4 regions of the Streptomyces sp. NPDC037100 genome follow, and region 4 is predicted to be linked to each of the others. Evidence: riboswitches for the same ligand, from Rfam matches in the RefSeq annotation. Region 4 holds a riboswitch; each other region holds the start of a gene.

Region 1 (7,402 bases), on a different contig from region 4:
CGACCATCCTGCACCGCATCCTTCAGGAGACCTGACGGCTCAGACTCGACGGCCCAGACCTGAGGGAGCAGACCTGAGGGAGCAGACCCGAGGGAGCAGACCCGAGGGAGCAGACCCGAGGGCTCAGACCCGAGGGCTCAGACCCGAGGGCTCAGACCCGAGGGAGCAGACCCGAGGGCTCAGACCCGAGGGAGCAGACCCGAGGGCTCAGACCCGAGGGCTCAGACCCGAGGGCTCAGTTCTTGCGTGCGACGCCGCCGTACTGGTGCACCTCGGCCGGCAGGCCCAGGGCCGCCGCGTCGGGACGCCAGCGCGAGCAGGACGCCACGCCCGGTTCGAGCAGCTCCAGACCGTCGAAGTAGCGGGCGATCTGCTCGGGGCTGCGGAGGATGTACGGGATCGAACCGCCGTCGTTGTACGTCTGGATGGCCCGGACGTAGTCCTCGCTGGTGTCGGTGGAGTCGTACTGCACCAGGTAGCTGCCGGGGGGCAGGGCGTCCACCAGCCGCCGGACGATCGAGCGGGCCTCCTCGTGGTCCTCGATGTGGCCCAGGATGCCCATCAGCATGAGGGCGACGGGCTGGTCGAAGTCGAGCGTCTTCGCGGCTTCCCGGACGATGGTGTCGGGCTCGCGCAGATCGGCGTCCACGTAGTTGGTGACGCCTTCCGCCGTGCTGGTGAGCAGGGCGCGGGCGTGGGCCAGCACCAGTGGGTCGTTGTCGACGTAGACGATCCGGCTCTCCGGCGCCACCCGCTGGGCGATCTGGTGGGTGTTGTCCACGTTGGGCAGGCCGGTGCCGATGTCCAGGAACTGGCGGATGCCCTCTTCTGCGGCCAGGTGGCGCACGGCGCGGGCGAGGAAGTAACGGGCGGCGCGGGCCCCGGTCTCGATACCGGGGAACACCTCGCGGAACGCGTCACCGGCGACCCGGTCGACCTCGTAGTTGTCCTTGCCGCCCAGCCAGTAGTTCCAGATCCGGGCCGAGTGCGGCACCGAGGTGTCGATCTTGGGGAACGGCTCCTGCTCGGAGTTCTCCACCGGGTCGGTCATGGACGCTCCTGCGTGTGTGGTCGGAAAGCCCCACGTTAGCCGTTCTGCGCCCTGGAGAGGATCAACTCCGCTGCGGAATGCAGGAGTTCGACTTCGTCCCGGCCCGTCGTCGGCACCCCGGCGGCGCAGTGCCTCGGTCGGCCCTCCGGAGACTCGTCATACGCACCGCCGAAGATACGGCTTTCCCCGCACCACCGGTCCCCGCAGGGTGAGCAGTCGGATGAAGGCATCGTCAGGCCACGGAAACGCACTGGGTCACCGAACAGAAAACGACTTGAATCCACCTGTCCACCAGTAGAAGGGCACGACACAGTTATCGCTGTCCGAATGCGGCTGTTGCCCCAGTTCAGCCTGATCGACACCATCGTGTGACCCTGCTGCTGAGGCTGCCTGCCACCGGCATGGTCGGCACCCGCGCGGCGTCCTGGTCGCATCGTGGCGGCAACTGCCTCAGACGCAGCCAACGGAGGGCAGGGAATGCAGATCACGACACGTTGGATCCTGGCGTTCGACTCATCCTGCGGGACATGCACCACGGTGTCGTCCGCCGTCGCCCGGGCCAGCGGAGGCAAGCTGGAGGTGTTGCCGCTGACCGACGCGGACGTACGGCGGTGGCGCGAGGAGGCGATGGGCGCCGAACCCGTGTGGGCGCCGACCCTGTTGCGGGTGGCTGACGGCGCGGTACGCGCCTGGACAGGACCCCGTATGACTCCGCCGCTGGTGCGGCGACTCGGACTGCGGGCGACCGGCCGCGTACTCGTGGCCCTGGGCGAACTGCGTCGTGCGGCCCGCACCGGGCGGCCACTGACCACCGCGGACGGTGCTGCGGAGCAGGACCGCTCAGGCGTGAGCCGCAAGCGCTTCCTGCTGCTGGCGGGCGGCGTCAGTACAGCGGTCGGGATGACGATGGCGGGGCAGACCCCGGCATTCGCGCGCTCCGCGCAGACAGAGGCCCGGTCCTGGGTAGCCGCACACCGCAACGCGTTACCGCGCACGTACGCGGCCATCGCGCCGCTGCCCTCGGCTGTCCGTCAGGCCGTACTGGTGGAGCTTTCCCCGGCCGAGCGCAGCCGGGTGTGGACCGAACACCTGAAGCGGTTCCAGGACGCGCATCCGGCGCTGACCGCGCAACAGAAACGGGTCGTGCAGGAGGCGTTGGACCTGGCGGGCTCCGAGGCCAGCTTCGTCGGCGGCGAGCCGCAGAAGGGTTCGAAGCTGCAGAGCCGCATCTCCGCCGTGGAGGTGGCAGCGAAGGAAGCGTTCGGCATGGCCGACAGCGCCGCGCTCCTGGTGACTCTCGGGCCCGTCGACGCCGCTCCGGCCGCTCGAGGCAAAGCGGGGGCCGGGGTGCAGGCCACCTGTAACTGCAGCACCACCTCGCAGTGGTGCACCGTGTGGGAAGGCCCACGCTGCCAGTGCTGCTTCTGCAGCACGACATCGGGCTGCGGCTTCCTGGGCTTGTACCAGTGCAACGGAACCTGCACCGACTGACGCCGGCCGTCGAGGTTCGACAGCTGACCGAGCAGGCAGGCGCGGGCCGCAGCCGCAGGTCCCACCCGTCGGCAGCGGCCCGCGCTCCGGGCCATGACGCGGTTGCCTTCCCCCGCGGGGTTCGGCTGCCGGCCGCGCGCTGTCGGCCGCCATGCCGAACGAGACCACACCGGGCCCACCTTGAGACGGGGTGACGAGCCCTCCCCGAGGCCGCACCCCCCGCCGACGCAGGGCGAAGCCCTCCATGGCCCCTCGGCCGGTCCTCCCCGCCCAGGTACAGTAAGCGGGTCGTCATCACACCGTACGGGGGGAAGCCGGTGCAATTCCGGCGCTGACCCGCAACCGTGATCCGCCCCACCCGGGCGGTGAGCCGGATCGCCCCGTACGGTTTCGTGACCGGCTCGCGTGCCCGGCAGAGTGCCGGTGCGCGGCACCGTCGAGGTATACGGAGCCGAGCCGCCGGGGGGTGCCCCGCGCTGCCCGGCTCCCCCACAGGGAGAGGCACCCGCCGATCATGAACGTCCGCCGCAGCGCCGCGGTCCTGGCCGCCGTCGCCGTGATCGGCGCCGCCACCCCGGCCGCCGCCGCCCCGTCCCCGTCGCCCTCCCAGGCGTTCCCCTCCGCCCTGTACGGCGGCACCGACCCGAAGTACGACGGGGTCTGGCGACAGTCCCTCGCGCTGCTCGCGCAGGACACGGTGGGCGTGAAGCCGGCGGTGAAGTCCGTGCGGTGGCTGGCGCGTCAGCAGTGCGCGGACGGCTCCTTCGCCTCGTACCGCCCCGATCCCACCACCGCGTGCGACGCCAAGACCATGCGGGACACCAACGCCACGTCCGCCGCCGTCCAGGCCCTGACCGCGCTCGGCGGGCACGACGACGCCACCGGCAAGGCCGTCGACTGGCTGAAGTCCGTCCAGAACAAGGACGGCGGCTGGGGTTACTCACCCGGCGGTGCCAGCGACACCAACTCGACGTCGGTCGTCGTGGGCGCGCTGGCCGCCGCGGGCGAGAAGCCGGACCAGGTCGAGAAGGGCGGCAAGTCCCCCTACGACGCGATGCTGAAGCTCGCCCTGCCCTGCGGCGGGGACGGCGACGGCGCCTTCGCCTTCCAGCCGGACAAGAAGGGCAAGCTCGCCGCCAACGCGGACGCCACCGCAGCCGGTGTGCTCGGCTCCCTGGGCAAGGGCATGGTCGTCGAGCCCGGCAAGAAGTCCGACGCGACCTGCGAGAAGGCCGGGACGCCGGAGCAGGCCGCGGCCAACGGGGCCGCCTACCTCACCACCGCCCTCGCCAAGGACGACGGGCATCTCATGTCCGCCCTGGCCGGTGCCGAGCCCCAGCCCGACTACGGCAACACCGCCGACGCGGTCGTCGCGCTCGCCGCATCGGGTGAGACCACGCAGGCCGAGAAGTCCGTGCGGTGGCTGGAGAAGAACTCCGCGTCCTGGGCCGCGCAGAGCGGTCCCGCGGCCTACGCCCAGCTGATCCTCGCCGCCCACGCGACCGGCACGAACCCGCGCGACTTCGGCGGCGCGGACCTCGTCAAGCAGCTCAACGCGACGGGCCCCGCCCCGCAGACCGCCGAGCAGACCAAGGCCTCGGACGAGCAGGAGGACTCCGGCTCGGACTTCTTCGGGGTCTGGTGGTACGTCGGCATCTGCCTGGTCGCCGGAATCGGCATCGGCTTCCTGTTCACCGGCCGCAAGAAGCAGCAGCAGCTGTGATCCGCCGGGGCCTTCTCCTCCTCCTGGCCTCGCTCCTGCTGTGCGCGGGCGCGGGCCAGGCCCGGGCCGCCGGATACCGGTACTGGTCGTTCTGGGAGCGCGACGCCGGCCGCTGGGTCTACGCCACCCAGGGCCCGTCCCTGGCCCGCCCCTCGGACGGTGACGTCCAGGGCTTCCGCTTCGCGGTGAGCGAGGACTCCGATGACGCGGCCCGGCCGCGCGGGACGGCCGACTTCGCGACGATCTGCGCGAAGACGCCCGCGCGCGACGGCAGCAAGCGAGTGGCCCTGGTCCTCGACTTCGGTACCCCGTCGGACGCGCCCGAGGGTGAAACCCCGCCCGCCGCCCGCACGGCCTGCGCCCGGGTCTCCCCCGACGCGACGACGGCCGAGGCCCTGGCGGCAGTCGCCAAGCCGCTGCGCTACGACACCAACGCCCTGCTGTGCGCGATCTCGGGCTATCCGCAGAAGGGCTGCGGCGAACAGGTCCGGCAGAGCCAGGAGAAGAAGCAGCAGCCGGCAGCGGAGAAGAGGACCACGTCGGACGACGGCCCGTCCCTCGGCCTGGTGGCGGGTATCGCCGTGGTGGCGCTCCTGGGCGGCGCGGCGATCTGGCAGGTACGACGGCGTGGGTAGCCGTCCCGCCCGGCCTGCGGGCAGTCGTGCCGCTGGGGCGGTGGGGGTCCCGCCTGCTCATGGGGGTCCCCCCTGCTCGAGCGAAGCCGGGAACTTGGGGGAGAAGTCGCGAGCCTGGAGGAGGGTGGGCGCAGGCGGCACCCCGCAGCGCCGGGTCGCGCACCCATTCCGGCCCGGGCGCCGACGCCGTGCCCAACTGCACCCCGGAGCCTGGTGGCTCTGGGCGCTCGCCCTCGGCACCGCGGCCACCCGCACCACCAACCCCCTCCTCCTCGGCCTCCTCATCACCGTCTCCGCCTACGTCGTGGCCAGCCGCCGCCCCGACACCCCCTGGTCCCGCTCCTACGGTGCCTTCGTCAAACTCGCCCTCGCCGTGATCCTCATCCGTCTCGTCTTCGCGACCGTCCTCGGCTCCCCCATCCCAGGGACGCACACCCTCCTCACCCTCCCCGAGCTGCCCCTCCCCGCCTGGGCCCAGGGCATCCGCCTCGGCGGCGAGGTGACCGCGGAGGCCCTCACGTTCGCCCTGTACGACGGACTGAGACTGGCCACGCTCCTCATCTGCGTCGGCGCCGCGAACGCCCTCGCCAACCCCTCGCGCCTGCTGAAGTCCCTGCCGGGCGCCCTGTACGAGATGGGTGTCGCGGTCGTCGTCGCCCTCACCTTCGCCCCGAGCCTCATCGCCGACGTCCAGCGCCTGCGCGCCGCGCGCCGCCTGCGCGGCCGCCCGGACAGGGGCATCAGGGGCCTGCTGCAGGTGGGGCTCCCCGTCCTGGAGGGCGCGCTGGAGCGCTCGGTCTCCCTGGCCGCCGCGATGGACGCCCGCGGCTACGGCCGTACCGCCCAGGTCCCGCCCGCCGTACGCCGTACCACCGCCGCCCTCACCCTCGGCGGCCTGCTGGGCGTCTGCGCGGGAACGTACGGCCTGCTCACGGCCGAGGGCGCCGGCTACGGCTTCCCCGTCCTCCTCGCGGGTCTCACGGCCGCCCTCGCAGGCCTCAAACTCGGCGGCCGCCGGTCCCTCCGCACCCGCTACCGCCCGGACCGCTGGGACGTGCGCGCCTGGCTGGTCGTCGGCTCCGGCGTCGCGGTCGCGGCCCTGCTCGCCCTCGCCGCGGCCCGCGACCCCGCCGCCCTGCACCCGGGCGTGGTGCCACTGGTCGCCCCCGCCCTCCCCCTCTGGCCGGCCGCTGCCGTACTCCTCGGCCTGCTGCCGGCGTTCGTCGCCCCCGACCCCAAGGAGCCGTCGTGATCCGCTTCGAGGACGTCTCCGTGACCTACGACGGGGCCGACGGACCCACCGTCCAGGGCATCGACTTCGAAGTGCCGGAAGGCGAACTCGTCCTGCTGGCCGGCCCGTCCGGCGTGGGCAAGTCCACGGTCCTGGGCGCGGTCAGCGGACTCGTCCCGCACTTCACCGGCGGCACCCTGCGCGGCCGGGTCACGGTCGCCGGCCGTGACACCCGCACCCACAAGCCGCGCGAACTGGCCGACATCGTGGGCACGGTGGGCCAGGACCCGCTCTCGCACTTCGTCACCGACACCGTCGAGGACGAACTCGCCTACGGCATGGAGTCGCTGGGCCTCGCCCCGGACGTGATGCGCCGCCGCGTCGAGGAGACGCTCGACCTGCTCGGCCTCGCCGACCTGCGGGACCGCCCCATCGCCACCCTCTCCGGCGGCCAGCAGCAGCGCGTCGCGATCGGCTCGGTCCTCACCCCGCACCCGAGCGTCCTCGTCCTGGACGAGCCGACCTCCGCGCTCGACCCGGCAGCCGCCGAGGAAGTGCTGGCCGTCCTCCAGCGGCTCGTCCACGACCTCGGTACGACGGTCCTCATGGCCGAACACCGCCTGGAACGCGTCATCCAGTACGCCGACCAGATCGTCCTCCTGCCCGGGCCGGGCGCCGCCCCGATCCTGGGCCCCCCGGCCGAGGTGATGGCCGTGTCCCCGGTGTACCCGCCGGTGGTGGCCCTGGGCCGCCTGGCGGGCTGGACCCCCCTGCCACTGACGGTCCGCGACGCCCGGCGCAGGGCAGGGGAGCTGAAGCAAGAGCTGCAGGACGTCCCTCCTCAGGGGCGCGGGGAACCGCGCGACAAGCCACAGGCAGCCCGCCCCCGCGGACGATCCGCACCCGCCACCCCCATAGGCGAGGCACGAGCCCTCTCGGTCACCCGCGACCGCATCACAGCCCTGAGCCACATCGACCTCACCGTCACCCCCGGCGAGACCATCGCCCTCATGGGCCGCAACGGCGCCGGAAAATCCACCCTGCTGGGCGCCCTGGTCGGCCTCGTCAAGCCCAGCTCCGGAACCGTCCGCCTCGGCGAAGCCACACCCCACCGCACCGCCCCGAAGGACCTCGTCCGCAAGGTCGGCCTGGTCCCCCAGGAGCCCCGCGACCTGCTCTGCGCCGACACGGTCGCCGCCGAGTGCGCGGCGGCCGACAGGGACGCGGGCGCAGCCGCCGGCACCTGCCGGGCCCTGGTCACCGAGCTGCTG
Region 2 (7,402 bases), on a different contig from region 4:
CGTGCGTGACGCCCTCCAAGCGGCGCACGACGGTGTCGGCCGGGTGCTGGGCGCCGGTCAGGACGGGGCCGACGACGGCGTGGGAACCGTCGCCGGAGAGTCCGTAGCGGCCGGGGCGCAGGGCGGCGAGGTCCCGGGTGAGGCTGATCTGCCCGGCGGCGGTGCCGTGGACGGTGAGCCGGGGTTCGGTGGGCAGGGGCCTGCCGGGGGGCGCCTTGAGTGCGGCGTCGCTGGCGAGCCGGCCGGCGGCCACCGCGGCGACACCGGCCCCGATCACGGCGGTGACGGCAGCGGCCGTCGCTTTGGCAGTGCGCACGGCTCCAGTGTCCCGGCGGACGGCGCGGGCGACCAGTGGGAGGGAGCCCGGGAGTGATCTCCCACGACCAGCGGCAGCGAGCCGGGGGGATCTCCCACGACCAGCGGGAGGGGCCGGGGGTCTCCCACGACCAGCGGGAGGGGCCGGGGGTCTCCCACGACCAGCGGGAGGGGCCGGGGGTCTCCCACGACCAGCGGGAGGGGCCGGGGATCTCCCACGACCAGCGGGAGGGGCCGGGGGTCTCCCACGACCAGCGGGAGCGAGCCGGGGAGAACCCCCACGACCAGCGGGAGCGAGCCAGGGGGATGATCTCCGCGGCGGCCGGGGACGGCTCAGCCGCGCTGGCCGTAGCCGCGCAGGCGCTCCTCCACCTCCGTCAGCTGCTCCCGGGACAGCAGGCTCGGGGTCAGGCCGGGCACCGAGGAGGCGCTGAGCCACAGGCGGCACATCCACTCCAGCTGGGCGGTGCGGTCGTAGGCCTGGGCGAGGGTGCTGCCGTGGGTGAGGGTGCCGTGGTTCTGAAGCAGGCACCCGGAGCGGCCGGCGAGGGCCTGGAGCATGTTCTCGGCCAACTCGTCGCTGCCGTACGGGGCGTACGGGGCGACCCGGACGGGGCCGCCGAGCGCGGCGGCCATGTAGTGGATCAGCGGGAGCTCGGTCACGAGCGTCGAGACGGCCGTCGCGTGCACGGCGTGGGTGTGGACGACGGCCAGCGCGCCGGTCGTGCGGTAGACGGCGAGGTGCATGGGCAGCTCGCTGGTCGGGACGAGGGTGCCGAGGACCTGCCGGCCGTCGAGGTCGACGCCGGTCACGTCGTCCGGCGTCAGCCGGTCGTAGGGGACGCCGGTCGGCGTGACCAGGACGGTGTTCCCGACGCGCACCGAGACGTTGCCGGACGTGCCGACGACGAGTCCGTCCGAGACCGTCCGGCGGGCCGTCGTGACGAGGTCCTCCCAGGCGCGGACCACCTCGGGGCGCGCGGTCCCGCGGAGCGGCTCCCCGGCACCTGCCGCGCTCCCCTGTACGTCCGCCGTGCGCCGCTCGTCGCCTCGCTGCTCAGCCATGCGGCGATCCTGCCAGGCGGCGCTTCGCAGCGCCGCAGAAACGGGGGTACTTCGTACACAACGGCGGCGGCACCCGGCCGGGTGAACTGACACCCCTCGACGGGTCACTCGACCGGCTGAAGCGGTTCGCCCGCGGCCGCCGGCCGCCGGAGCGCCGGGCCGCCGGGCCGGGGCGGAATATCGACCCCCCGTTGCGGTCACCCCTGCGCCCCTCCCAGTTCATCTTCCGTTCACCCAGGTTCCCTACGTTCATCGAGCCAACAACCTCGAACGATTGCCTGGGTAAATGGAAAGCTTCTCGCTGATCCTCGCGATTGTGGTGGTAACCGCACTCGCGTTCGATTTCACGAACGGTTTCCACGACACCGCGAACGCGATGGCCACCACCATTTCCACGGGCGCCATGAGGCCCAAGGTTGCGGTGGCCATGTCCGCGGTCCTCAACCTGGTCGGCGCCTTCCTGTCCGTCGAAGTCGCCAACACGATCTCCAAAGGCCTCGTCGACGAGGCCGGCATCCGTCCCGAGGTCATCTTCGCCGCCTTGGTCGGCGCGATCCTCTGGAACCTGCTGACCTGGCTGGTCGGTCTGCCCTCCAGCTCCTCCCACGCCCTCATGGGCGGTCTGATCGGCGCCACGATCGCCTCGGCGGGCGTCGGCGCGGTGCACGGGGACGTGCTGGTCACCAAGGTGCTGATCCCGGCGATCGCCGCCCCGCTGGTCGCGGGCATCGCGGCGATGCTCGCCACGCGGCTGACGTACTCCCTCGGCAGCAAGGCCGACGACAAGGCGTCCAAGAAGGGCTACCGGGCCGGCCAGATCGCCTCCGCGGGCCTGGTCTCCCTGGCTCACGGCACCAACGACGCGCAGAAGACGATGGGTGTCATCACCCTCGCCCTGGTCGCCGGCGGCGCCGTCGCGCCCGACTCCGACCCGCCCATGTGGGTCATCCTCTCGGCGGGTCTCGCCATCGCGCTCGGCACCTACCTGGGCGGCTGGCGCATCATCCGGACCATGGGCAAGGGACTGACCGACCTCCAGCCGCAGCAGGGCTTCGCCGCCCAGACCTCCGCGGCTACGGTCATCCTGGCCTCCTCGCACCTCGGTTTCTCCCTGTCCACGACGCACTCGGTGTCCGGCTCGGTGATGGGTGCCGGGCTCGGCCGCAAGGGTGGCGTGGTCCGCTGGTCCACCGCGACGCGGATGTTCGTCGCCTGGGGTCTGACGCTGCCGGCGGCGGCCCTGGTGGCTGCTCTCGCCGAGTACGTCACCGGCTTCGGCAACTGGGGCACCGCCGTGGTGGCCGTCTTCCTCGTCGCCTCCAGCGCGGTGATCTGGAAGCTCTCGCGGCGTGAGATCGTCGACCACACCAACGTCAACGACACCGACGAGGTGGAGCCCGCGGGCGTGGTCACCACGGCGATGGCCGCGGTCACGCCGCCGCCGGCGGGTGGCACGGCCACGGCGTCGGAGGACCCGGTCCCCTCGTTCCCGTCGCAGGCCACCGCCGAGCGAACGCCGACCACGACCACCACGGTCTGACCCGCCACCGGTTACAAGGAAGAGTCTCCGATATGAAGATCGACTGGGCGGCCCTCGGCTCCGTCTTCGGCGTCAGCCTCGTGGTCACCGTGGCCCTCGTCGGCCTGTTCACCCTCGGCATCACCGGCCTGTCGCGCCGCGAGCGGGCGGTGGCGGAGGGCGGATCCGCGAGCCTCGCGGTCACCGGCGCGTACGCGTGCTTCGCGGCGTGTGCGGCGGCCGTGGGGTACGGGATCTATCTGATCGTGGCCTGACCGACCGCACGTCGTGTCCGCCGGGCGGCACGGGACTTCGGGTCCCGTGCCGCCCGGTCGTCGTGTGGGGGCAGGGGCGATGTGGGGTTCTCCACACTCTCCCCCCGCAGGTCAACGGCAAGTTGACGGCGGTTCCCGGCCATGGTGGACTGCCGGGGCCAGTACGGCGGCAGGAGAGGAAGCCGGTGCGAGTCCGGCGCGGTCCCGCCACTGTCACCGGGGTAGCAATCCCCGGGAGCCAGGAACTCTCACCGCCGGTCTCGTCGAACCAGGGCGTGGACACCCTGAGTGAGGACACATATCGCCATGCGCGGCTGCCGATCGAGGTTCACCACCCCACCCCTGCCCGCCCTCCTGGCCGGCTGAGCCCATGGGTGCCGGTCGCGTCTTCGCGTACGGCGCCGCCGCCGGTCTGATCGGTGACCTGCTGCTCGGTGATCCTCGCCGGGGGCATCCGGTCGCCGCGTTCGGACGGGCCGCGGGTGCCGTGGAACGAGTGCTGTGGCGGGACCACCGCGGGTGGGGCGCGCTGCACACCGCCGTGTGTGCCGGAGGGGCCGTCGCCCTCGGGTCCGTCGCCGCGCGTGCCGTGCGGACGTCCCCCGTCGCGGCCGTCGCACTGACCGGAGCCGCCACCTGGGCCGTCGTCGGGGGGACTTCACTCGCCCGGGAGGCGCGGACCATCGGGCGCGCTCTGGAGGCCGGGGACGTCGAGGCGGCCCGGGCGCGGCTGCCTCATCTGTGCGGGCGGGACCCGCAGGCCCTTGATGCCGACGGCATGGCCCGGGCCGTGGTCGAGTCCGTCGCCGAGAACACCTCCGACGCGGTGGTGGGGGCGCTCGTGTGGGGGGCCGTCGCAGGGGTGCCGGGGCTGCTCGGGTTCCGGGCCGTCAACACCCTGGACGCCATGGTCGGGCACAAGTCGGCCCGCTACCGCCGCTACGGGTGGGCTTCCGCGCGGCTGGACGACCTCGCCGGGTGGCCGGGAGCGCGGCTGACCGCCGTACTCTCCACCCTGGCCGGGCCGGATCCGCGGGGGGCCGTGCGGGCCTGGCGGGCCGATGCGGCCAAGCATCCGAGCCCCAACGCCGGGCCCGTGGAGGCCTCGTTCGCGGGGGCGCTCGGGGTGCGGCTCGGCGGGACGCTCTCCTACGGCGGGCGGGTGGAGCACCGGCCCGTGCTGAACACGCAGGGGCGTGCCGTGGGCACGCACGACGTCGAACGCGCCGTGCGGCTGTCGAAGCGCGTCACCTGGCTCGCGCTCGGGGTGTGCGCCGGGGCGCGGTTGCTCACAAGTGCGCGGGTGCTCAGCAGTGCGCCGTCGCTCAAGGGCGCGCGGTCGCCGAAGAGGGGGAAATGACATGAGCGGTGGGCTTCTCGTCGCCGGTACCACCTCCGACGCCGGCAAGAGCGTCGTGACCGCCGGGATCTGCCGGTGGCTGGTGCGCCAGGGCGTCAAGGTCGCGCCCTTCAAGGCGCAGAACATGTCCCTGAACTCCTTCGTGACGACGGAGGGGGCCGAGATCGGGCGGGCGCAGGCCATGCAAGCCCAGGCCTGCCGCATCGAGCCGACCGCGCTGATGAATCCGGTGCTGCTCAAGCCCGGCGGCGAGCAGAGCAGTCAGGTCGTGCTGCTGGGCAAGCCGGTCGGGGAGATGAGTGCGCGCGGCTACCACGGCGGCCGGCAACAGCGGTTGCTCGGTACGGTGCTGGACTGCCTGGAGCAGTTGCGGGGCACGTATGACGCGGTGATCTGTGAGGGGGCCGGTTCTCCCGCCGAGATCAATCTGCGGCGGACGGACATCGTGAACATGGGGATCGCCCGGAACGCCGGGCTGCCCGTACTCGTCGTCGGCGACATCGACCGGGGCGGTGTGTTCGCCTCGTTCTTCGGGACGGTGGCGCTGCTGTCGCCCGAGGACCAGGAGTGTGTCGCCGGGTTCCTCGTCAACAAGTTCCGCGGGGACGTCTCCCTGCTGGAGCCGGGCCTGGACATGCTGCACGGGCTCACCGGGCGGCGGACGTACGGCGTGCTGCCGTTCCGGCACGGGCTCGGGATCGACGAGGAGGACGGGCTCAGGGTCTCCCTGCGGGGGGCCGTGCGGGAGTCCGTCGTCGCCCCGCCCGTCGGCGAGGACGTGCTGCGCGTCGCGGTCTGTGCCGTGCCGCTCATGTCCAACTTCACCGACGTGGACGCGCTGGCCGCCGAACCGGGCGTCGTGGTGCGGTTCGTGGACCGGCCGGAGGAACTGTCCGACGCCGACCTCGTCATCGTGCCCGGCACCCGCGGGACGGTCCGGGCGCTGGAGTGGCTGCGGGAGCGCGGACTCGCCGAGGCCCTGGTCCGCAGGGCCGCCGACCAGCGGCCCGTGCTCGGCATCTGCGGCGGTTTCCAGATCCTCGGCGAACACATCGAGGACGACGTCGAGAGCCGCCGGGGTCACGTCGACGGGCTCGGAATCCTGCCCGTGCGGGTGCGGTTCGCCCGCGAGAAGACCCTCACCCGGCCGTCCGGGGAGGCCCTCGGGGAGCAGGTCGAGGGCTACGAGATCCACCACGGGGTCGCCGACGTCACGGCAGGGACTCCGTTCCTGGACGGCTGCCGGGTCGGCCAGACCTGGGGCACGCACTGGCACGGCTCGCTGGAGTCGGACGGCTTCCGGCGGGCCTTTCTGCGCGAGGTGGCGGCCGCCGCGGGCCGCCGTTTCGTGCCCGCGCCGGACACCTCGTTCGCCGCGCTGCGCGAGGAGCAGCTCGACCGGCTCGGCGACCTGATCGAACAGCACGCGGACACGGACGCGCTGTGGCGGCTCATCGAGTCCGGCGCGCCGCAAGGACTGCCCTTCATTCCACCGGGAGCACCCGCATGAGCACTGTGTTGTTGTTGTCGACCGCCGACACGGACCTGCTGGCGGCCCGAGCCGCCTCCGGTGCCGACTACCGGATCGGCAACCCCACCCGCGTGGACGTCCGGGAGGAGCTACCTGCCCTGCTGGACGGGGCGGGCATCGCCGTCGTCCGGCTGCTCGGCGGCAAGCGGGCCTGGGAGGACGGGCTCGCCGCGCTGAAGGCCTCCGGCATCCCCACCGTGCTGCTCGGCGGCGAGGCCGTGCCGGACGCGGAGCTGATGGCCGAGTCGTCCGTACCGGCCGGTGTCGTCGCGGAGGCGCTGAGGTACCTCGTGGAGGGCGGGCCGGACAACCTCACCGAACTCGCCCGGTTCCTCTCCGACACCGTGCTGCTGACGGGCGAGGGGTTCGTCGAGCCGCGGAAGATGCCGGAGTACGGCGTCCACGGCGAGCGTGAGCTCGTGCCGGGCCGTCCGACCGTCGGCGTGCTCTTCTACCGGGCCCACGAGCTGAGCGGCAACACCGCCTTCGTCGACACCCTGTGCGACGCGATCGAGGCGCGCGGTGCCAACGCGCTGCCCGTGTACTGCGGTTCGCTGCGCGGGGCGGACGAGGGGCTCTACGAGATCCTCGGGCAGGCGGACACCCTGGTCGCCACCGTGCTCGCCGCCGGCGGCACCCACGCCTCGCAGGCCTCGGCGGGCGGCGACGAGGAGGCCTGGGACATCGGCGCCCTCGCCGAGCTGGACATCCCGGTGCTGCAGGGCCTGTGCCTGACGTCCTCGCGGCAGGCCTGGGCGGACTCCGACGCCGCCCTCTCCCCCATGGACGCCGCGATGCAGGTGGCCATCCCGGAGTTCGACGGGCGGCTGATCACCGTGCCGTTCTCCTTCAAGGAGCAGGGCCCGGACGACGTGCCCGTCTACGTCGCGGACCCGGAGCGTGCGGGGCGCGTCGCCGGCATCGCCGTACGGCACGCGCGACTGCGGCACAAGGAGAACGCCGAGAAGAAGCTCGCGCTGGTCTTCACCGCCTACCCGACCAAGCACTCGCGGGTCGGCAACGCGGTCGGGCTGGACACCCCGGCCTCGGCGGTGCGGGTGCTGGACGCGCTGCGGGACGCCGGGTACGTCGTCGAGGGGCATCCGGACGAGGGTGACGAGCTGATCCACCGGCTCATCAACGCCGGCGGGCACGACGTGGAGTGGCTGACGGAGGAGCAGCTGGCCGCCGCGCCCGCGCGGGTGCCGCTGGCCGACTACCGGGCGTGGTTCGAGAAGCTCGACCCGGAGCTGAAGGACGCCATGACCGAGGCGTGGGGCGAGCCGCCCGGCAGTCTCTACGTCGACGGCGACGACATCGTGCTGGCGTCCCTGCAG
Region 3 (7,402 bases), on a different contig from region 4:
GCGCCACCGCCAGCACGGCCAGGCACAGCCACACGTCGGCCCAGCCGGCGCCGCCGAGCGAGCCGAGGAGCCAGAACAGCACGCCGCGGGTCGTCTCGGCGTCGGCGGAGGTCATCACGACGAAGGAGGTGAGCGCGGAGAAGAGCTGCATGGCGGCGACGCCCGCGAGGACGACCCGGTCGGTGGTGCCGCCGAGGGTGTGGCTGAGCAGGAGCACCAGCGCGAAGGACAGCAGGGCGCCGAGGAACGCGCCCGCGGACACCGGGAGGGCGCCGCCGCCCACGCCGAGCACGACGACGAGGACCGCTCCGGTGGAGGCGCCCGAGGACACCCCGAGCACGAACGGGTCGGCGAGCGGGTTGCGCAGCAGGGACTGCATCACCGCCCCGCACACCGCCAGTCCGGCCCCGCACACGGCGGCGAGCAGAGTGCGCGGCAGTCGCAGCTGCCAGACGATCCCGTCCCGGATCGGCGTCAGCCCCGAGCTGCCGAGGCCGAGATGGGCGGCCACGACGGCCCACACCTCGGCGACGCCGAGGTCGGCGGGACCGATGGTGATGGCCACGGCGAGGGAGACCACGAGCGCGACGGCCCCGGCCATGCCCAGCGCGAGCCCGGCCCCACCCCCGGGCCGGGCGGACGGCGGCTCCTGCTCCCGGGCGGTCACTTCACCAGCCCGAACCGGCGCAGCCCGGCGGCGACCTGTTCCACGCCCTCGACGGTGCGGATCGTCGGGTTCATGGCCTGCCCGCTGAGCAGCACGTACCGCTTGTGCCGGACGGCGTCCATGTTCCTGGTGACCGGGTTGGACTCCAGGAAGGCGATCTTCTTCGCGGCCGACTCGGCGGTCTGGGACTCCCGGGTCAGGTCGCCGATGACGAGGACGTCGGGGTCGCGGTCCGCGACCGTCTCCCAGTTGACCTGTGGCCACTCCTCGTGGGTGTCGTCGAAGACGTTCTTCGCTCCGAGGGCCCGGGTGATGATGCCGGGTGCTCCGCAACAGCCCGCCATGTAGGGCGACTCGGAGTTCGCGAACCAGTAGAGGAGGGTGACGTCGGAGGCGTCGATGCCCTTCGTGGCCTTCTTCATGCGCTCCCGGAGGGAGGCCACGAGGTCGTCGCCGCGTTTCCTCACGCCGAACACGGTCGCGAGGTCGTGGACTTCGCCGTAGACGGTGTCGATGTCCAGGGCCTTGTCGCGTGCGCCGTCGCCGCCGCCCGAGTTGTCCTTGCCGGCGCAGTCGGACGGGGAGACGTAGGTGGGGACGCCGAGCTTCTCGAACTGCTCGCGGGTGGCGACGCCGCCCTTGCCGAGGGTGGAGACGAAGGACGCGGCGACGAAGTCGGGCTCGGTGTCCAGGACGCGTTCGAAGGAGGGGGTGTCGTCGGCGATGCGCGGCACCGTCGCGTTCGCCTTCTCCAGTCCCTTCATCACGGGGTCGGTCCAGGTGGCCGTGCCCGCGAGGCGGTCGGCGAGACCGAGGGAGAGCAGGATCTCGGTGGTGCCCTGGTTGAGGGACACGGCGTGCCGCGGCGGGGCCGGGACGCGGACCTCGTGCCCGCAGTCGGTGAGCGTGACGGCGGCCTTCGCGTCGGTGGACGTGCTGCCGCCGCAGCCGGTCACGAGAAGGGAGCCGGCCGCGAGCAGAACGGCGGCACGGGCGGGTCGGGCGAGGGGCACGGGAACCAGTCCTCAGTCGTCGAGGGCTCGATCGCGGAGCCCGGTCGTACGGAGCTCCCCCGCCGCGCGCGGCCGCGGGGGCCGCCAGCAGGTCTTCGGACTCGGGTTCACCCGGGTCGGAGCGCCTTCCCGGACGTCCGCGAAGGAGTCCAGTGGCAAAGGCCCCGCCCGTCCCCCTCACCGCTGCGCGTCAGTTCCGGATTCGCACCGGATTCCCTGACCCACGTACATGGGTTCGACTGGCCCCGGCAAGCTATCACGGGGGCCGTCCGGGGAATCACCGCGCACCCGGCGCCGTTGAACGGAGAGCAGCTTGCCCACGACTTCCGAGGAGGCCGCCGGTGTACGGCGACGAGGCAACGGTCCGCAGGATCCTCACCGAGCTCGGCGACACCTGGGCCGTGGTGGGCCTGTCGTCGAACCGGCAGCGCGCGGCGTACGGCGTCGCCGCCGTGCTCCAGCGCTTCGGCAAGCGTGTGGTGCCCGTGCATCCGAAGGCGGAGACGGTGCACGGGGAGAAGGGCTACGCGAGCCTGGCGGACATCCCCTTCGACGTGGACGTCGTGGACGTGTTCGTGAACAGCGACCTCGCCGGCGCCGTCGCGGACGAGGCGGTCGCCAAGGGCGCGAAGGGCGTCTGGTTCCAGCTCGACGTGGTCGACGAGGCGGCGTACGACCGGGCCCGCGCGGCGGGCCTGGAGATGGTGATGGACCGCTGCCCGGCGATCGAGATCCCACGGCTGTCTCATCACGGCGTACAGAAACCCTGAAGCGTTCGCCAGGAAATACCCGCGCCCGGTCAAGGCTGCACAACTCGTCTTCTTCGGTCGGATGACCGATTCCTAACCTGAGGCCTCCTGCTCGCCGGACTCTGCGAGCTCATCTATGAGAGGCCCCTGAATCCATGGAAAGAGACGGCCTGCGCCGGGAGGTCGGACTGATCGGGCTCATGTGGGCCTCGGTCGGTTCCATCATCGGCTCGGGCTGGTTGTACGGCGCCGAGAAGGCCGTCGTGGCGGCCGGCCCCGCGGCGATCCTGTCCTGGCTGATCGGTGCGGTGGCGATCGTGCTGCTGGCCCTGGTGCACGCGGAACTCGGCGGCATGTTCCCGGTCGCCGGCGGCACAGCCCGTTATCCGCACTACGCGTTCGGCGGACTGGCCGGCATGTCCTTCGGCTGGTTCTCCTGGCTCCAGGCCGCGACGGTGGCACCGATCGAGGTCGAGGCCATGATCGGCTACGCCGGGCACTGGCACTGGGCGCAGGGTTTCCAGCACCCGAAGGACGGGACGCTGACGACGAGCGGCTTCGTCGTCGCGGTCGTCCTGATGGCCGTGTTCGTCGTCGTCAACTTCCTCGGGGTGCGGATCCTGGCGCACACCAACAGCGCCGCCACCTGGTGGAAGGTGGCCGTGCCGCTGGCGGCGATCTTCATCATCGCGGCGGGCAACTTCCACCCGGGCAACTTCACCGAGCACGGCTTCGCACCGTTCGGCGCCCATGGTGTGCTGAGTGCCGTCAGTTCCAGCGGCATCATCTTCGCCCTGCTGGGCTTCGAGCAGGCGATCCAGCTGGCGGGCGAGAGCCGCGACCCGCAGCGGGATCTGCCGCGCGCGACGATCGGTTCGGTCGCCATCGGAGCGGCCGTCTACGTCCTGCTCCAGGTCGTCTTCATCGCCGCCCTGCCGCTGGGCTCGTTCGCGCACGGCTGGACCAAGCTCGACTACCCCGGCATCAGCGGCCCGTGGGCCGGGCTCGCGACTTTGCTGGGCCTCGGCTGGCTGAGCGTCGTGCTGTACCTGGACGCGGTGGTCTCCCCGGGCGGCACCGGCCTGATCTACACGACGGCCACGTCCCGGGTCTCCTACGGACTGGCCCGCAACGGCTACGCGCCGAAGCTGTTCGTCCGCACCGACGCGCGCGGCGTGCCATGGCTCGGACTGATCGTGTCCTTCGTGACGGGCGTGGTCTGCTTCCTGCCGTTCCCGAGCTGGCAGCAGCTGGTCGGCTTCATCACCTCGGCGAGCGTGCTGATGTACGCGGGTGCCCCGCTGGCCTACGGCGTCTTCGCCGACCGGCTGCCACACCGGGAACGCCCCTACCGCCTGCCCGGCGGGAAGGTCCTCTCGCCGCTGTCCTTCGTGGTGGCCGATCTCATCATCTACTGGTCCACCTGGGACACCCTGTGGCGGCTCGGCGTGGCCATCGTCCTCGGCTACGTCCTGCTCGGCGGCTACGCCTGGTACGCCACGAGCAAGGGCCTGCCCGACGCTCCCCGGCTCGACTGGAAGGCCGCCCAGTGGCTGCCCGTCTACCTGCTGGGCATGGGCGTCATCTCCTGGCAGGGCGGCTTCGGCGGCCAGAGACACATCGGACTGTGGTGGGACAGCGCGGTCATCACGGTGTTCTCGCTGGCGATCTACTACTGGGCCAGGGCGTCGGCCTCCCGGCCGGAGGAGATCGAGCGGAGCATCGGGGAGGTGGCCGCCACCGAGGTGGCCGTCCACTGACGGCCCGCCCCGGTCAGTCGCCGAGGGCCGTACGGACACCGTCGATCGACGGCATGTCCGTGCGGCCCCGCGCCGAAACGCAGGCCACGGCACGCCGCAGGCCCCGGTGGAGCAGCAGCGGAGCGTCCGGCCCCAGGGCTTCGAGGAGCGGGGCGACGGCGTTCTCCAGCATCGCCGTCGCCATGGCCCAGCCGTCCGCGGTACGGTCGTACAGCAGCCGCAGCGCGGTTGCGGGAGACCTGCCCAGGAGGATGGCGAACAGCTCGCGCAGCACTTCGTCACGCTCCACGCGTTCCCAGGGATTGTCCGAGAGCGCGAGCGTCCGCTCCAGCAGGTTCTCCGCGTCGACCAGGCCGGCCGTGGCCGGGGAGCGGGCCAGTTGCAGCAACGTCACCGCGTACTGGGCGGCTTCGGCCCGTTCCGCCGCGGCCACGACGTCGGCGCACAGCTCCGCTACGGCCGGGTGGCCCGCACCGTGGATCTCGGCCGCGCGGGCCACCAGCGCCGCCACGGCCGGAAGCCTCGGCGAGTCCAGCAGCGGCCGCACCCGTGCGGCGCCGGCCTGCGGGCCGAAGAGAGCCATGTCCACGTAGGCCGCGTACAGCGCGTCCTCCAGGACCGGCAGGGACTCGACGGCCGGGGGCGCCCCGGCCGCGGTCACGATGCACTCGTTGGCGATGGCCGGGGCGAGCATCACACCGGTGAGCAGCGGCCCGTGGATGTCCGGGGGCATCCCGAGCAGGGAGCGGTGCGCGTAGGCGAACGGCGGGTACGGCTGCCGGCCGGCCACCGCGTCGAAGGCGTAGCGGCGGGAGGCATCGGCGCCGAAGGCCAATTGGAACATGTACAGCAGGTACGGGTTGCCGTCGGCGCCGAGGAACTCCATGGCCCGGTCGGCCTCCCACGGCACGATCCGCACCGCGGCCTCGAATCTGCTGCGGTGGTCGGGGCGCACATAGGCCAGGGGCCCGTCCTGCTCCTGCGGCAGGTTCCACTCGTACCGGGGTATCTCGGCGTACGCCTGTCCGAACTCGGCCCACAGCCGGTCGGCCGCCGCCCGGTCCGCTCCTGCGGCGGTCCCGAAGAGCCCGGCGAGTCCGACGACTCGCTCGCCGGGATCGGTCAGGGCGTGCACGAGCGTCCGGGCTCGGTCCGGGTCCCGTACGGCGACGGCCTCGGCGAAGCAGCGGATCGTACGGGCCCAGGAGTACGGGTGCCCGACCGACCAGGTGCCGGGCGCCATGGCGCGCAGGACGTCCGACGGATCGCGGTGGAAGCGTTGTTCGACGAGCCGGCGCCAGTCGTTGGTGTGGTTGACCACCATGGGCATCTCGGCCACGGGACCGCCGACGGTGTTCCCCCGGGCCACGCCACCCCCTTCTCCCGCCAGGTGGTAGAAGCCCCACATCGGCGGGTCGGCCACGGGCGGCACCTCCTCGGCGGCGTGCAGCGCCTCGTCCAGGAGCGAGCGGGCCATGGCCAGGTCGCCTGTGTCGGCGCGCCGGTGGGCGACGAGCGCGAGGGTCGAGTAGCGGTCCTTGAAGGGCGGCTGCCACTCGGTGGTGGCGATCGCGCGGGCGTAGGCCACGGCCCGCTCCGGGGCACGGCCGGCCAAGGCCTCGGCGAGGGTCTCCAGGTCCCCGTCGTGGTGCAGTCGGCTGAACATGTCCCGAGACGACGGCTCGGGGGGAACCCGAGCGCAGGTGGCGTCGATCAACGCCGTCGCCGCCTCGCCGTCGAAGGTGGCGAGTACCTTCGCGGCCTTGTTCGTGTACCAGACACCGTTGCCGAAGCCCAGGACCCGGTCGATCAGCCGGTGCGCGGCAGGGACGTCACCGAGGGCCGCCCAGGTGCGTGCGGCGTGGAAGAAGGCGTCGGTGACCAGGCCCGTCACCTCCACGGCCTCCAGACGGCGCAGCAGCTCTCGCGACAGCGCCGGGAACGGTCCCGCGGCGTGTTCGGCCGCCTCGGCCACCGCCTGGGCGAGCGCACCGTCCTCCCCGGGCCAGGCTTCGGCCAGTTCCCGCAGCGCCTGCTCGGCGAGGCGGTCGGCGTGTTCGGGTCGCGTGGCCCGCAGCGTCCCGGCGAGGCGTACGAAGGACGTCAGCCGCTCCGCGGGAGCGGCGTGGCGCAGGGCGCGCCCGGTCCACGCCAGCAGCTCGTCCCGGCCAGCGCCGTGGGCCCGGTCCGCGAGGTCGAGGTAGGCGCCACAACGCCCGGAGCTCATCCCCGCCACGAGTTCGATGGCGTCGCCGTGGTCGGCCTCGTCGGCCGCGGCACGCAGCACGTCGTCGGGCGGAGCCGGTTTCCAGGCCTCGCGCTGGGTCCGCTGCCAGAGGTGAAGGGCCAGCCGCAGGTCGTGGGGAGCGAGCCTGCGTGCCGCCTCCTCCACGAAACCCCGCACGGAGTCGTGTGTGTCGAGCGGCGCCACGGACGCGGCCTCGCCCAGCAGTTCGCGCACGGCCGTCCGGCGCACCGGATGCGCGGTGTAGCGGTGCACCTCGAGCAGGGCGGCCACCTGCTGCCCGGACGGCGCCAGCGCGCTGAGCCGCGTCATGGCCTCGTCGACCCGGCCGAGCCGGGCCAGCAGCCCGTACACGGCGGGCGCCGCCATGGAGGTCGCCCGCCGTAACTGACGCCGTACCGTGGCGAGGAAGAGCACCGTCGGGGTGGCCGACGGTGTGGGAGCGCCGTCGAGCAGGTGGTCGGCGGCCGTCTCGACGACCCTGGCGAAGTACCGGTCGGAGCCGAACGCGGCCCGGCCGGCCAGGCGCAGCCCCGGGCACACCAGGTCCGGCACCTCGGCGGCGATCGCGGGCCGGCACTGGACGAGATGGTGAGCGAGGTGGGCCAGGCCGTACCGGTCCACCGCCGGCCAGTCGACGTCCGCCCAGGACGGGGCCCCGGCGCGGTAGTGGCGCACGATGCGCTCGTGCCACTCCTGTTCGGCGACGCCCCAGTCGGGGTTCTCCCGGGTTACCTGAGGGTCCGTCAGAAACTGGGCGACGGACGGGTGGTAGAAGGCGTATCGGCCGTCCCGGACCGACAGCAGCCAGCGGATCCGGCTCAGCACCGAGTGAACCGCCCGAGGCCAGACCCGGATCCCGGCCAGGGTGCGCAGTTGTTCGGGTGTCAGTGGCTCGCGCGCTACGGTCAGGACGCCGAGGAGAGGCTGAGCGGCTCCCTCCCAGGCGGGAGTGACCAGGTCGGTGG
Region 4 (7,402 bases):
CCGTCCAGCCAGGCGTCGGAGTTGTCGAACGCGGACCGGTCGAGGGGGGCGAAGGCGCCCTTGACCATGTAGCCGAGCATCTCGGTGTTGCCCATCTCGACCACGTCGGGAGCTTTGTCCGTGGCGAGGACGGCGTCGAGCTTGGCGTTCTTGTCGGGCCAGCCGTAGTACTCGTGGTTGATCTCGAGCCCGGGGTGCTTCTTCTTCACCGCGGCGTCGGCGGCCTTCACCAGTGCGGGCCAGTTGTTCTGGGCGTCGACGGTGAGCCAGACGGTCAGCTCCTTGGCGTCCGCACCCTTGTCGGAGCCCCCGCCACCCTCGCCCCCGCATGCCGCGATGGAGACCATCATGCCCGCGATTCCGATCGCGGCTGTCAGCTTGCGCTTCACGCCACCCTCCTCAGGGATCCCACAACCCCCCTGGCTCCCCGCAGTGAACGTGGGGCCGGGCCTGGACCAATGGTGTAGACCAGTACCGGGGAGCTTGGACCAGACCAGAAGGCCTGTCAAGGGCCCCGATACCGCTCTGACCAGCCGTTATGCGACCTACATATGCAGGGACCTTTAAGTAAGAAGCCAGCGAAATCCCGAGCGAGACACGGCATACTGCGGGTAGACCACAGGGAATGGTGGACTAGACCAAAACAGGCGCCGACGGTATACAAGTGGGATCGTGTCGGCAGACCGGGCCGGGAAGGCGGAGCATGAGCACCGACGTCAGCAGTGCTGAGAACGAGAACGGGGTGCCCGTCCGTACCGCGCGCGTGCCCAAGTACTACCGCCTGAAGAAGCACCTGCTCGACATGACGGAGACCCAGGCGCCGGGGACGCCGGTCCCGCCCGAGCGCACGCTGGCGGCGGAGTTCGACACCTCGCGCACGACCGTGCGCCAGGCGCTGCAGGAGCTGGTCGTCGAGGGCCGGCTGGAGCGCATCCAGGGCAAGGGCACCTTCGTCGCCAAGCCGAAGGTCTCGCAGGCGCTGCAACTGACCTCGTACACCGAGGACATGCGCGCCCAGGGCCTCGAACCCACCTCGCAACTGCTGGACATCGGCTACATCACCGCCGACGACCGCCTGGCCGGGCTGCTCGACATCACACCCGGCGGGCGCGTGCTGCGCATCGAGCGGCTGCGCATGGCCAACGGCGAACCGATGGCCATCGAGACCACCCACCTGAGCGCCAAGCGCTTCCCCGCCCTGCGCCGCTCTCTGGTGAAGTACACGTCCCTGTACACCGCGCTGGCCGAGGTCTACGACGTCCGTCTCGCGGAGGCCGAGGAGACCATCGAGACGTCGCTGGCGACCCCGCGCGAGGCCGGTCTGCTGGGCACCGACGTCGGGCTGCCGATGCTGATGCTCTCCCGGCACTCACTGGACCGGGACGGCCGGCCGGTGGAGTGGGTGCGGTCGGTCTACCGGGGGGACCGGTACAAGTTCGTGGCCCGGCTGAAGCGGCCTGCCGAGTAACCCCACCGCAGGGCTTCCGTCGCTTCTGACGCCTGGTTTCGGTTGGGTACCGCATTGCGGACGAGGGGTTCCGTTCCCGCCTCACCCTGACCTAGGGTGCCTGCGCCACAGGTGATCACCAAGGGGACGGAGCCGCCTGATGTCGCAAGCCCCGGAAGCCAGCAGAGGGCCGGTGGTGACGCCTGTGCGCGTCGTCATCGCCGTCTGCCTCATAGCGCCCTTCGTGGCCATGCTGTGGGTCGGCTCGTACGCGAAGACCGACCCGGCCTTCATCGGCATCCCGTTCTTCTACTGGTACCAGATGGCCTGGGTGCTGATCTCCACCGCTCTGACGATGATCGCCTACAAGCTGTGGCAGCGTGACCAGCGCGCCCGCTCGGCCGCGAAGGGCGGTGCGTCGCAGTGAAGGACGGCGTGAACGGCGTCGCGCTCGGCGTCTTCATCTTCTTCTTCCTGGCCGTGACGGTCATGGGCTTCCTGGCCGCGCGCTGGCGCAAGGCCGAGAACGAGCACAGTCTGGACGAATGGGGCCTGGGCGGCCGCTCGTTCGGCACCTGGATCACCTGGTTCCTGCTGGGCGGCGACCTGTACACGGCGTACACCTTCGTCGCCGTGCCGGCGGCGATCTACGCCGCGGGCGCGGCCGGCTTCTTCGCCGTGCCCTACACGATCCTGGTGTACCCGCTGATCTTCACCTTCCTCCCCCGCCTGTGGTCGGTCTCCCACAAGCACGGGTACGTCACCACGTCCGACTTCGTGCGCGGCCGCTTCGGCTCGAAGGGGCTGTCGCTGGCGGTGGCGTTGACGGGCATCCTGGCGACGATGCCGTACATCGCGCTCCAACTGGTCGGCATCCAGGCCGTGCTGGACGTGATGGGCGTCGGCGGCGGCGAGAACACCAACTGGTTCATCAAGGACCTGCCGCTGCTGATCGCGTTCGGCGTGCTGGCGGCGTACACGTACTCCTCGGGCCTGCGGGCCCCCGCGCTCATCGCGTTCGTGAAGGACACGCTGATCTACATCGTCATCGCGGTGGCGATCATCTACATCCCGATCAAGCTGGGCGGCTTCGACGAGATCTTCGCCAAGGCCGGCGAGGCGTACAGCCAGACCAACCCGGCGACGGGTGCGCCGCGCGGTGCGCTGACGCCGGCCGAGCCGGGCCAGTGGACGTACGCCACGCTGGCGCTGGGCTCCGCCCTCGCGCTCTTCATGTACCCGCACTCCATCACGGCGACGCTGTCCTCGAAGAGCCGTGAGGTGATCCGCCGCAACACCACGATCCTGCCGCTGTACTCGCTGATGCTGGGTCTGCTGGCGTTGCTCGGGTTCATGGCGATCGCGGCCGGCATCAAGGTGCAGAACGGGCAGCTGGCGATCCCGCAGCTGTTCGAGACGATGTTCCCCGACTGGTTCGCGGGCGTGGCGTTCGCGGCGATCGGCATCGGCGCGCTGGTGCCGGCGGCCATCATGTCCATCGCGGCCGCGAACCTCTTCACCCGCAACATCTACAAGGACTTCATCAAGCCGGACGCCACACCGGCACAGGAGACCAAGGTCTCCAAGCTGGTCTCCCTGCTGGTGAAGGTCGGCGCCCTGGCCTTCGTCCTCACCATGGACAAGACGGTCGCCATCAACTTCCAGCTGCTGGGCGGCATCTGGATCCTGCAGACCTTCCCGGCCCTGGTCGGCGGCCTGTTCACCCGCTGGTTCCACCGCTGGGCCCTGCTCGCGGGCTGGGCGGTCGGCATGATCTACGGCACGGTCGCCGCGTACGGCGTCGCCTCCCCGACCCAGAAGCACTTCGGCGGCTCCGCGAAGGAGATCCCGGGCATCGGGGAGATCGGCTACATCGGCCTCACGGCGTTCGTCCTGAACGTGGTGGTGACGGTGGTCCTGACCTTCGTCCTGAAGGCCCTGAAGGCCCCCGACGGCATCGACGAGACCAAGCCGGAGGACTACACGGCGGACGCGGGCGACCCCGGTGTCCAGGTGGAGCTCCCGCCTGCCACCGCCGGTTCCGCGCACTGACCTCAGGGGCGCGGGGCTGTATCACCATGCGGCTCCGCCGCGTGGGCGCGAACAACCACACGACGCCCGCAGCGGGCCGCCGAGATCACTCACAACGGCGGCCCGCTGTCGTACACACTCACCGCATGGACATCCTGATCCGCCGTGCGGGGCCCACCGAGTACGGAGCCCTCGGCGACCTCACGGCCCGGGCCTACCTCGACGACGGCCTGCTCGACTTCGGCGAGAGCGACCAGTACCTGCACGTGCTGCGGGACGTCGCCGCACGGGCGGCCTGTGCGGAGGTCCTGGCCGCACTCAGGGACGGCCGCGTGCTCGGCGGCGTCACCTTCGTCCCGTCCGGCGGCCCCATGGCCGACATAGCGGGCCCCGGAGAGGCCGAGATCCGTATGCTGGCCGTCGCGCACGCAGCCCGCGGACAGGGCGTCGGCGAGGCCCTCGTGCGCTCCTGCGTCGACCGGGCGCGGGCCACCCCGGGCTGCCGGAGCGTCGTGCTGTCGACACAACCCACCATGCACGCGGCCCACCGCATCTACGAACGGCTGGGCTTCGCCCGCACACCCGAGCGCGACTGGAACCCCCTCCCGGAGCTGACGGACATCACTCTTCTCACCTATGAGTTGACGCTCTGAAACCAGCACGACACAACATCTGGGGGTGCCGCCCGAACCCGGCACAAGATGTATGCTCATGCTCGCTGTCGCCGCAGGGGAATCCGGTGCGAATCCGGAACTGTCCCGCAACGGTGTACTTGTGCATGTCTGTTCCCGGAACCACTCCGTTCCGGGAACCGCCCCGCACAGGAGTCAGTCCGAGGACCTGCCGACAGCGCGCCCGGCCACCCGGCCGGTGTGCCCTGACGTCCGGGCCTCGTGGAATGGGCCGGTGGACGCGACGCCCCGTGCGCTCGCGTGCTGCTGCCTGCCCTCGACGAGGCCCCCGTGCCGAGCGAGGGAGAGCCCCACGTGACCATCGCGCCAGCCGAACCGGTCTCAGCCGCCGAAGAAGAGCACGACGCCCCCGGTGCCGCGCTGCTGCGGACCCTGACCGAGCTGACCGCCGACCTCCCCGACGCCGATCCCGGCCGGGTCGCCGCCGCCGCGATGCGCGGCCGCTCCGCGCAGGCGGACGAGCGGGAGTTGCGGGAGCTGGCGACGGAGGCCGCGGCCGGTCTGATCTCCGAGGACCCCGCCTACTCCCGGCTGGCCGCCCGGCTGCTGACCATCGGCATCCGCGAAGAGGCCGCCTCGCAGGGCGTCACGTCCTTCACCGAGTCCGTAGCGGTCGGCCACCGCGAGGGCCTCATCGCCGACCGGACCGCCGAGTTCGTGCGCGTCCACGCCGCCCGTCTCGACGCGCTGATCGACCGGGCGGCCGACGACCGCTTCGGCTACTTCGGCCTGCGCACGCTGCACAGCCGCTACCTGCTGCGGCACCCGTACACCCGCAAGGTCGTCGAGACGCCCCAGCACTTCATGCTGCGGGTCGCGAGCGGCCTCGCCGAGGACGACACCACGCGCGCCCTGGACGAGGTCGCGGCGCTCTACGGGCTCATGAGCCGCCTCGACTACCTCCCCTCCTCCCCCACCCTGTTCAACTCCGGCACCCGGCACCCCCAGATGTCGTCCTGCTACCTCCTCGACTCCCCCAAGGACGAGCTGGACTCGATCTACGACCGGTACCACCAGGTGGCCCGGCTGTCGAAGCACGCCGGCGGCATCGGACTGGCGTACTCCCGCATCCGGGCCCGCGGTTCGCTGATCCGCGGCACGAACGGCCACTCCAACGGCATCGTCCCGTTCCTGAAGACCCTGGACGCCTCGGTCGCCGCCGTGAACCAGGGCGGCCGGCGCAAGGGCGCGGCCGCGGTCTACCTGGAGACCTGGCACTCCGACATCGAGGAGTTCCTGGAGCTGCGCGACAACACCGGCGAGGACGCCCGCCGTACGCACAACCTGAACCTCGCGCACTGGGTGCCGGACGAGTTCATGCGGCGCGTGAACGCCGACGCCGACTGGTCGCTGTTCTCCCCCTCGGACGTGCCCGAACTGGTCGACCTGTGGGGCGAGGAGTTCGACACCGCGTACCGGGCGGCCGAGGCACAGGGCCTGGCGAAGAAGACCCTGCCCGCCCGCGAGCTGTACGGCCGCATGATGCGCACCCTGGCGCAGACCGGCAACGGCTGGATGACCTTCAAGGACGCCGCCAACCGCACCGCCAACCAGACGGCCGAGCCGGGCCACGTCGTGCACTCCTCCAACCTCTGCACGGAGATCCTGGAGGTCACCAGCGACGGGGAGACGGCGGTCTGCAACCTCGGTTCGGTGAACCTCGGCGCGTTCGTGGCCGGCGGCGACATCGACTGGGAGCGGCTGGACGAGACCGTCCGCACGGCCGTCACGTTCCTCGACCGGGTCGTGGACATCAACTTCTACCCGACCGAGCAGGCGGGCCGCTCCAACGCCCGCTGGCGTCCGGTCGGCCTCGGCGCGATGGGCCTGCAGGACGTCTTCTTCCAGCTGCGCCTGCCCTTCGACTCGCCCGAGGCCAAGGCCCTGTCCACCCGCATCGCCGAGCGCATCATGCTCGCCGCCTACGAGGCCTCAGCCGACCTCGCCGAGCGCAACGGACCGCTGCCGGCCTGGGAGAAGACCCGTACGGCCCGGGGTGTGCTGCACCCCGACCACTACGACGTCCAGCTCACCTGGCCGGAGCGCTGGGCGGCCCTGCGCGAGCGGGTCGCCACGACCGGCATGCGCAACTCGCTGCTCCTCGCCATCGCGCCCACGGCGACCATCGCCTCCATCGCGGGCGTGTACGAGTGCATCGAGCCGCAGGTGTCCAACCTGTTCAAGCGCGAGACGCTGTCGGGTGAGTTCCTCCAGGTCAACTCCTACCTGGTGGACGAGCTGAAGCGGCTCGGCGTGTGGGACGCCCGCAGCCGTGAGGCCCTGCGCGAGGCGAACGGCTCGGTGCAGGACTTCACCTGGATTCCCGAGGACGTCCGGGCCCTCTACCGCACGGCGTGGGAGATCCCCCAGCGCGGCCTGATCGACATGGCGGCGGCCAGGACCCCGTTCCTGGACCAGTCCCAGTCTCTGAACCTCTTCCTGGAGACGCCTACCATCGGCAAGCTCTCCTCGATGTACGCCTATGCCTGGAAGTCCGGGCTGAAGACGACGTACTACCTGCGCTCGCGCCCGGCGACCCGCATCGCCCGCGCCGCACAGGCCACTGTTCCCGCGCAGGCCACCCCGGACCCCGACGCGGTCGCGTGCTCCCTGGAAAACCCCGAGTCCTGCGAGGCCTGCCAGTAATTCCCACCCGCCACCCGACCGCCACCCCTGGAGGACGGCGCTTCGCGCCGACTGCTATGACTCAGAACCTTCTCGACCCCGGCTTCGAGCTCACCCTTCGTCCCATGCGCTACCCGGACTTCTACGAGCGCTACCGGGACGCCATCAAGAACACCTGGACCGTGGAGGAGGTCGACCTCCACTCGGACGTCGCCGACCTGGCCAAGCTGTCACCGGCGGAGCAGCACCTGATCGGCCGGCTGGTCGCCTTCTTCGCGACGGGGGACTCGATCGTCGCGAACAACCTGGTGCTGACGCTGTACAAGCACATCAACTCCCCCGAGGCGCGGCTGTACCTGAGCCGTCAGCTCTTCGAGGAGGCCGTGCACGTCCAGTTCTATCTGACGCTGCTGGACACCTATCTGCCCGACCCGGAGGACCGCGCCGCGGCCTTCGCGGCGGTGGAGAACATCCCGTCCATCCGCGAGAAGGCCTCGTTCTGCTTCAAGTGGATGGACTCGGTCGACAAGCTCGACCGGCTGGAGAGCCAGGCCGACCGCCGTCGCTTCCTGCTCAACCTGATCTGCTTCGCCGCGTGCATCGAGGG

The links. A riboswitch is a leader RNA that binds a small molecule or an ion and turns the genes downstream of it on or off. The one in region 4 is predicted to bind cobalamin.
Region 1: another riboswitch for cobalamin. It lies ahead of ACZ7EG_RS01165 (prenyltransferase/squalene oxidase repeat-containing protein); the one in region 4 lies ahead of ACZ7EG_RS05990 (ribonucleoside-diphosphate reductase subunit alpha).
Region 2: another riboswitch for cobalamin. It lies ahead of ACZ7EG_RS24835 (cobalamin biosynthesis protein); the one in region 4 lies ahead of ACZ7EG_RS05990 (ribonucleoside-diphosphate reductase subunit alpha).
Region 3: another riboswitch for cobalamin. It lies ahead of ACZ7EG_RS32790 (ABC transporter substrate-binding protein); the one in region 4 lies ahead of ACZ7EG_RS05990 (ribonucleoside-diphosphate reductase subunit alpha).

Annotation. Positions count from the first base shown of each region.
Region 1 covers NZ_JBVJSX010000001.1:243,484-250,885, forward strand. Annotated here, with positions in the region: gene ACZ7EG_RS01150 (helix-turn-helix domain-containing protein) at 1-35, shown strand, start outside; gene ACZ7EG_RS01155 (SAM-dependent methyltransferase) at 236-1,051, opposite strand; gene ACZ7EG_RS01160 (bacteriocin fulvocin C-related protein) at 1,529-2,542, shown strand; adenosylcobalamin-variant (AdoCbl-variant) riboswitch at 2,841-2,931, shown strand; gene ACZ7EG_RS01165 (prenyltransferase/squalene oxidase repeat-containing protein) at 3,057-4,265, shown strand; gene ACZ7EG_RS01170 (SCO2322 family protein) at 4,262-4,900, shown strand; gene ACZ7EG_RS01175 (energy-coupling factor transporter transmembrane component T) at 5,025-6,152, shown strand; gene ACZ7EG_RS01180 (ABC transporter ATP-binding protein) at 6,149-7,402, shown strand, end outside.
Region 2 covers NZ_JBVJSX010000007.1:392,513-399,914, reverse strand. Annotated here, with positions in the region: gene ACZ7EG_RS24855 (alpha/beta hydrolase family protein) at 1-316, opposite strand, end outside; gene ACZ7EG_RS24850 (class II aldolase/adducin family protein) at 649-1,380, opposite strand; gene ACZ7EG_RS24845 (inorganic phosphate transporter) at 1,667-2,920, shown strand; gene ACZ7EG_RS24840 (hypothetical protein) at 2,953-3,174, shown strand; cobalamin riboswitch at 3,287-3,444, shown strand; gene ACZ7EG_RS24835 (cobalamin biosynthesis protein) at 3,545-4,534, shown strand; gene ACZ7EG_RS24830 (cobyric acid synthase) at 4,536-6,044, shown strand; gene cobN (cobaltochelatase subunit CobN) at 6,041-7,402, shown strand, end outside.
Region 3 covers NZ_JBVJSX010000012.1:188,685-196,086, forward strand. Annotated here, with positions in the region: gene ACZ7EG_RS32785 (FecCD family ABC transporter permease) at 1-601, opposite strand, end outside; gene ACZ7EG_RS32790 (ABC transporter substrate-binding protein) at 664-1,680, opposite strand; cobalamin riboswitch at 1,764-1,924, opposite strand; gene ACZ7EG_RS32795 (CoA-binding protein) at 2,022-2,450, shown strand; gene ACZ7EG_RS32800 (APC family permease) at 2,585-4,189, shown strand; gene ACZ7EG_RS32805 (hypothetical protein) at 4,203-7,402, opposite strand, start outside.
Region 4 covers NZ_JBVJSX010000002.1:183,852-191,253, forward strand. Annotated here, with positions in the region: gene ACZ7EG_RS05965 (extracellular solute-binding protein) at 1-389, opposite strand, end outside; gene ACZ7EG_RS05970 (GntR family transcriptional regulator) at 704-1,468, shown strand; gene ACZ7EG_RS05975 (DUF3311 domain-containing protein) at 1,608-1,874, shown strand; gene mctP (monocarboxylate uptake permease MctP) at 1,871-3,499, shown strand; gene ACZ7EG_RS05985 (GNAT family N-acetyltransferase) at 3,625-4,131, shown strand; cobalamin riboswitch at 4,184-4,340, shown strand; gene ACZ7EG_RS05990 (ribonucleoside-diphosphate reductase subunit alpha) at 4,465-6,816, shown strand; gene ACZ7EG_RS05995 (ribonucleotide-diphosphate reductase subunit beta) at 6,873-7,402, shown strand, end outside.